Regions from separate parts of the Mesorhizobium sp. CNPSo 4688 genome, predicted to be linked through region 2. Evidence: riboswitches for the same ligand, from Rfam matches in the RefSeq annotation. Region 2 holds a riboswitch; the other holds the start of a gene.

Region 1 (3,404 bases), on a different contig from region 2:
ATCCTCAGGAGTTCGTCGAGCACCAGCTTCGGGTTGCGGGTGGCCTGCAGCGTCTGCGACAGGACGACGAAGTCAAAACCCTTGTCGGGATAGAATTCGAGGTCGGTGTCGGCATCGCCCTGGATGACCGAGAGGCCGCGCGCCACGCATTCGTTGACGCCGCGCTGCGACAGTTCCAGGCCGCGGCCGTCGACCTGCTTGGTTTCCTGCAGGAGTTCGAGCAGCAGGCCGTCGCCGGAGCCAACATCGAGCACCCTGGACTGCGGCGGTATGAGGTTGGCGACGACTTCGAGGTCGACGCGCTGGCTGCCGTTGACGCTCATGAGGCGAGCCCCTTGGCGCGAGCCGCCGAGCCGATGAAGCCCTTGATGGCGGCGAACAATTCCGGCTCGTCGAGCAGGAAGGCATCATGGCCGCGGTCGGTGTCGATCTCGACGAAAGAGACGGACGCGCCGGCAGCGTTCAGCGCATGCACGATCGAGCGGCTCTCTTCGGTCGGGAACAGCCAGTCCGAAGTGAACGACACCAGGCAAAAGCGCGTCTTGGTGCCGGCAAAGGCATCGGCCAACCGGCCGCCATGGTCGGCGGCGAGGTCGAAATAGTCCATCGAACGGGTCATGTAGAGGTAGGAATTGGCGTCGAAGCGGTCGACGAAGGTCATGCCCTGATGGCGCAGATAGCTCTCGATCTGAAAGTCGGCGTCGAAACCGAAGGTCAGCGCTTCGCGGTCCTGCAGATTGCGGCCGAACTTGCGGTGCAGTGCCGCTTCCGACAGATAGGTGATGTGGGCCGCCATGCGCGCCACCGCCAGCCCCTTTTCCGGGCGCTTGCCGTGCTCGAAATACTTGCCGCCATGCCAGTCCGGGTCGGCCATGACGGCCTGGCGGCCGACCTCGTGGAAGGCAATGTTCTGAGAGGAATGGCGCGCGCCGGTGGCGATCGGCAGCGCCGAGAAGACGCGATCGGAATAGCACGATGCCCATTCCAGCACCTGCATGCCGCCCATCGAGCCGCCGAGCACGCAAAACAGCTTTTCGATGCCGAAATGGTCGACCAGCATCAATTGCGCCCGCACCATGTCGCGAATGGTGATGATTGGTAGGTCGAGCCCGTAGGGCTTGCCGGTGGCCGGGTTGGTCGAGGCCGGACCCGTGGAGCCGAGGCAGCCGCCGATGACGTTGGAGCAGATGACGAAGAAGCGGTTGGTGTCGATGATCTTGCCGGGGCCGATCAGCACTTCCCACCAGCCGGGCTTGCCGGTCACCGGATTGGTGTTGGCGACGTGCTGGTCGCCGGTCAGCGCGTGGCAGACCAGAATGGCGTTAGAGCGGGCGTCGTTCAGCGTGCCGTAGGTCTGGTAGGCGATCTGGAATGGCGACAACAGCGTGCCGGCGTCGAGCTTGAGCGGCTTGTCAGGGCCAAAACGCAACACCGGGCTCGACGGGTTGTCGGCCTCGTTGTTGGTTTTTGCGGCGCGGAGCGCGGTCATGTGACTCTCCTTGCCCGCCGTCAGGCAATAAAAAAACCGGCAATGCGATCGCAAAGCCGGTTACGTCACGCAAACGGCCCTTTAGCGAGTTGTTTAACGTGGCTGCAAGCCGACCGGCCAAATCACCACGGAACTGTTCCCGTTCTTCTAGAACTCGCGCGGGCCGGCGTCAACGGCCACCTATTGCCGCCGCCTCTCGACATTCGCGGCTACGGCTTGTATTTCCGCTGCGGCCTCCGGACGGAGGCATTCTCGACGGATTTGCGACATGGACAAGACAGCGGACAAGGCACGGCCAACGCCCCGCGCGGGCATCATGGACATCGACGCCTATGTGCCGGGCAAGAGCACGGCGCCGGCCGGCGTCGCCAAGGTCCATAAATTGTCGTCGAACGAGAACCCGCTCGGCCCGTCACCGAAAGCAATCGAGGCCGCGCGCGAGGTCGCTGCCAAGCTTGATGTCTATCCCGATGGCACCGCCCGCCGGCTGCGCGAGGCGATCGCCGAAGTGCATGGCCTGAACCCGGCGAACATCATCTGCTCCAACGGTTCTGACGAGATCCTCGGCCTTCTGGCCCAGACCTATCTGGCGCCCGGCGATGAGGCCATCATCACCGAACACGCCTTCATGATCTACAAGATCTACATCCAGTCGGCCGGCGGGACACCGGTGACGGTCAAGGAGACCGACGAGCGCGCCGATGTCGACGCGATCCTCGCCGCGGTGACGCCGCGGACCAAAATCGTCTTCCTTGCCAATCCCAACAATCCGACCGGCACCTATCTGCCGTTCCAGGAGGTCCGTCGCCTGCATGCCGCGTTGCCCGGCAACGTGCTTCTGGTGCTCGATGCTGCCTACGCCGAATATGTCCGGCGCAACGATTATGAGGCCGGCATCGAGCTGGCGGGCAGCGCGCAGAACGTTGTCATGACCCGCACCTTCTCCAAGCTAGGCCTAGGCGGCGCGCGCATCGGATGGATGTACGGTCCCCTGCACATTGTCGATGCCATCAACCGCATCCGCGGCCCTTTCAATGTCAACGCAACCGCCATCGAGGCCGGCATTGCCGCCATTCGCGACCGCGCGCATGTCGAGCGCAGCGCCGTGCACAACGAGACATGGCTCACCTGGCTGAATGAAGAGCTGACGAAGCTTGGTCTCAGGGTGACACCGAGCGTTGGGAATTTCGTTCTCATCCATTTCCCTGAGGACAAGAAGCACTCGGCAGAAGCGGCGGACGAGTACCTCACGCAGCGCGGCTATATCTTGCGACGGGTTACCGGCTATGGCTTTCCCAACGCGCTGCGCATGAGCGTCGGCATCGAAGAAGCCAATCGCGGCGTGATCGACGCCCTCACGACATTCCTGAAAAGCTGAAGACATGACATCACCGATGTTCGAGAAAATCGCGCTGGTCGGCATCGGCCTGATCGGCTCGTCGCTGGCCCGCATCATCCGCCGCGAGGGCCTCGCCCGCCATGTCGCCATCGCGACGCGCAGCCCGGCCACGCTGGCGCGTGCGAAGGAACTCGGTCTCGGTGAGTCCTACACCACGGACGCAAAAGAAGCGGTTCGCGATGCCGACCTCATCATCGTCTCGGTGCCTGTGGGATCGTCGGGCGAGGTGGCGCAAGAGATCGCGCCGGCGCTGAAAAAGGGTGCCATCCTCACCGATGTCGGTTCGACCAAGGCCTCCGTTATCGCGCAGATGCAGCCCCACGTGCCGGACGGCGTGCATTTCATCCCCGGACATCCGCTGGCGGGTACCGAGAAGTCGGGACCGGATGCGGGTTTCGCCGAGCTGTTCGAAAACCGCTGGTGCATCTTCACGCCGCTGTCGGGCACCGACCCGCAGGCACTGGAAAAGCTGTCTGAGTTCTGGCGGCGCTGCGGCTCGAACATCGACACGATGGA
Region 2 (3,404 bases):
CGTAGTCGGCCTGGGTGGTCGACGCCTGCGCGCCCACCGTCTTGCCGGCAAGGGCGGCCGGTTCGGTGGACGTGAGGTCGCTGTCCTTCGGCGCCACCAGCGCCAGCGGCGTGGTGTAGTATTTGTTGGTGAAGGCGACCTGCTTCTTGCGCTCCTCGGTGATGCTCATCGAAGCGATGATGGCGTCGAATTTCTTCGCCTGCAGCGCCGGGATGATGCCGTCCCAGTCCTGGGTGACGATCTCGCACTCGACCTTCATTTGCGCGCACAGCGCATTGGCAATGTCGATGTCGAAGCCTTCGACCTTGCCGTCAGATGTAATGGTATTGAAGGGCGGATAGGCGCCTTCGGTGCCGATCTTCAATTTCTCCTGCGCCTGCGCCAACGAGCCGGCCGCCATCACCAGCATGGCAGCGCTGGCTGCCGATATGATCCATTTTGACATCTGCATCTTCTGGTTCCCCTTACGCGCCGGTCTGTTGCCGGCCACCAACAGGCAGCCAAGCATGGCAGGCCAATACAGGCAAGTATTTTGCCTGACCGTGATCGCGGTTCAGCCGGCGGTGCGGAAATGCTTGGAGAGTTTCAGGCCTTGCGCCTGGTAGTTGGAGCCGAGATCGCTGCCGTACAGCGCCTGCGGCCGCTTCAGCATATGCTCGTAGACCAGCCGGCCGACGATCTGGCCATGGTCGAGAATGAACGGCACTTCGTGGCTGCGCACTTCGAGCACTGCCCGGCTGCCCGTACCGCCGGCGGCTGAATGGCCGAAACCCGGATCGAAGAAGCCGGCATAGTGGACGCGGAACTCTCCGACCAGCGGATCGAAGGGCGTCATTTCGGCGGCGTAGAGCGGCGGCACATGCACCGCCTCGCGGCTGACCAGGATGTAGAACTCGTCCGGGTCGAGCACCAGTTCGCCGGCGCCGCTCTTGTGGAGTGGCTCCCAGAAATCGACGGCATCCTGGGCGGCGCGCTTGTCGACATCGACGAGGCCGGTGTGATGCTTGCCGCGATAGCCGACCAGCCCGTTGTGATCGCCGTCGAGGTCGATGGATAGCGCAATGCCGCCGCCGGAAATGTTGGGGGGCTCGGTGGCGACCAGCATCTCGGCCCGATGCAATTCATTCAGCTCTGCCTCCGACAACAGCGCATTGCCGGTGCGGAAGCGGATCTGCGACAGGCGCGAGCCGGCGCGCACGACGATCGGGAAGGTGCGCGGGCTGACCTCGAGGTAGAGCGGTCCGTGATAGCCGGCGGCGATCTTGTCGAACTCGTGGCCGCGATCGGTCATGACGCGGGTGAAGATGTCGAGCCGCCCGGTCGAGCTCTTCGGATTGGCGGAGGCGGAAATATTGGCCGGCAGGGCGAGGCTCTCGAGCAGCGGTACGATGTAGACGCAGCCGGTCTCCAGCACCGCGCCTTCGGTCAGGCTGATCTCGTGCAGCTTCAGCCGCTCGAGCTTCTCCGACACCTTATGGTTGGGGCCGGGCAGGAAGGAGGCGCGGACGCGAAAAGCCTTGTCGCCGAGCCTAAGATCGAGGCTGGCCGGCTGTACCTGGTCGGAATCGAGCGCGCGCGGCGACTTCAGCGCGCCGGACTGAAACAGCGCGGAAATATCCTGATCGGGAAGAATGCCTGTCTGCCGCAAAGGCTGGCTCCGTTCCAAGGCCGCTCTTTGAGGCAGGTTCTTGCCCGCAAAACCGCTGGACACTTTTGCGGAACCTGCCTTGGTACAAACCTCTTAATGAAGCCGGCAATTGACGCAAGCATGGCTGAGGTCTAAAGGGTCGTTATCCCGTGGTGATTTGGCCGGTCGGCTTGCAGCCACGTTAAACAAGTCGCTAAAGGACCGTCGGGCCGCAAGGCCGTATGGACCGGTTGCGACTTTCGCGGCCGGTTTTTTTGTGTCTGGAACAAAAGCGATGAGCACCAAGAAGCGTAACTGGAAGCCTCAGACCGCACTCGTGCACGGGGGAACGCTGCGTTCCCAGTTCGGCGAAACGTCGGAAGCGATGTACCTCACCCAGGGCTATGTCTATGAGACGGCGCAGGCCGCCGAAGCCCGTTTCAAGGGCGAGGAACCGGGCTTCATCTATTCGCGCTACGCCAACCCGACCGTCGACATGTTCGAAAAGCGCATGTGCGCGCTGGAAGGCGCGGAAGACGCGCGCGCCACCGCGTCCGGTATGGCTGCGGTGACGGCGGCCCTGCTGTGCAGCGCCAGGGCCGGCGACCACATCGTTGCGGCGCGCGCGCTATTCGGTTCCTGCCGCTGGGTGGTCGAGACGCTGGCGCCGAAATACGGCATCGAGGCGACGCTGGTCGACGGCACCGACATCGCCAACTGGGAAAAGGCGGTCAGGCCGAACACAAAGCTGTTCTTCCTGGAGAGCCCGACCAACCCGACGCTGGAAGTGGTCGACATCGCCGCCGTCGCATCACTGGCCACTTCGATCGGCGCCAGGCTGATCGTCGACAATGTCTTTGCCACGCCCTTGCAGCAGAAGCCCTTGCAGCTCGGCGCCCACATCGTCGTCTACTCCGCGACCAAGCACATTGACGGCCAGGGACGCTGTCTCGGCGGCATCATCCTGTCGGACAAGAAGTGGATCGACGAGAATCTGCACGACTATTTCCGCCACACCGGCCCGAGCCTGTCGCCGTTCAACGCCTGGACGCTGCTGAAGGGCCTGGAAACGCTGCCGGTGCGGGTGCGCCAGCAGACGGAAAGTGCCGGCAAGATCGCGGATTTCCTGGCCGGACAGCCGCAGATCGCCCGCGTCATCTATCCCGGCCGTGCCGATCATCCGCAGGCCGATATCGTCAAGAAGCAGATGACGGGGGGCTCTACGCTGATCTGCCTCGACGTCAAGGGCGGCAAGCAGGCGGCTTTCGCCTTGCAGAACGCGCTCGACATCGTGCTGATCTCCAACAATCTCGGTGACGCCAAGAGCCTGATCACCCATCCGGCAACGACAACACACAAGAACCTCAGCGACGAGGCACGTGCCGAGCTCGGCATCGGGCCGGGAACGCTGAGGCTGTCGGTCGGTCTTGAGGATACGGACGATCTGCTCGAGGACGTTGCACAGGCGCTGAAGGCGGCGAAGTAGCGGCCTGCGAAAGCAAGGCAAAGGCCCGGGCGTCGATCAGGCGCCCGATGAGGCCTCTTCCAGTTCCGTCATCGCCTTGGTGCGGATGGTCATGGCATTGCCGCGCCATTCGACCGCGCCGCCGAGCCAACCGCGCGACCAGATGGCGGGAAGCATCACATCGCGCACGATCATGGCGGTGACGATGCGCGGTGACAAATACCAGCCCTTGACCCAGGCGAGCAGGCATTCCGGCACATAGGCAAAGGCCAGGACGCACAAAGCCGTGGTGGGCATGCTGACGCCGGCGCT

The links. Region 2 has a riboswitch for S-adenosylmethionine ahead of AC04SH_RS08250 (O-succinylhomoserine sulfhydrylase). Riboswitches for the same ligand answer to the same signal wherever they lie in the genome.
Region 1: it holds a riboswitch for S-adenosylmethionine, as region 2 does, so the genes downstream of both, metX (homoserine O-acetyltransferase MetX) here and AC04SH_RS08250 (O-succinylhomoserine sulfhydrylase) in region 2, are expected to answer to the same signal.

What each region holds. Positions count from the first base shown of each region.
Region 1 is NZ_JBWLUY010000010.1:97,304-100,707, reverse strand. It holds gene metW (methionine biosynthesis protein MetW) at 1-323, opposite strand, end outside; gene metX (homoserine O-acetyltransferase MetX) at 320-1,489, opposite strand; SAM riboswitch at 1,551-1,628, opposite strand; gene hisC (histidinol-phosphate transaminase) at 1,758-2,867, shown strand; gene AC04SH_RS20150 (prephenate/arogenate dehydrogenase family protein) at 2,872-3,404, shown strand, end outside.
Region 2 is NZ_JBWLUY010000004.1:20,274-23,677, forward strand. It holds gene AC04SH_RS08240 (ABC transporter substrate-binding protein) at 1-451, opposite strand, end outside; gene AC04SH_RS08245 (2'-deoxycytidine 5'-triphosphate deaminase) at 554-1,648, opposite strand; SAM riboswitch at 1,788-1,865, shown strand; gene AC04SH_RS08250 (O-succinylhomoserine sulfhydrylase) at 1,923-3,113, shown strand; gene AC04SH_RS08255 (ceramide glucosyltransferase) at 3,150-3,404, opposite strand, start outside.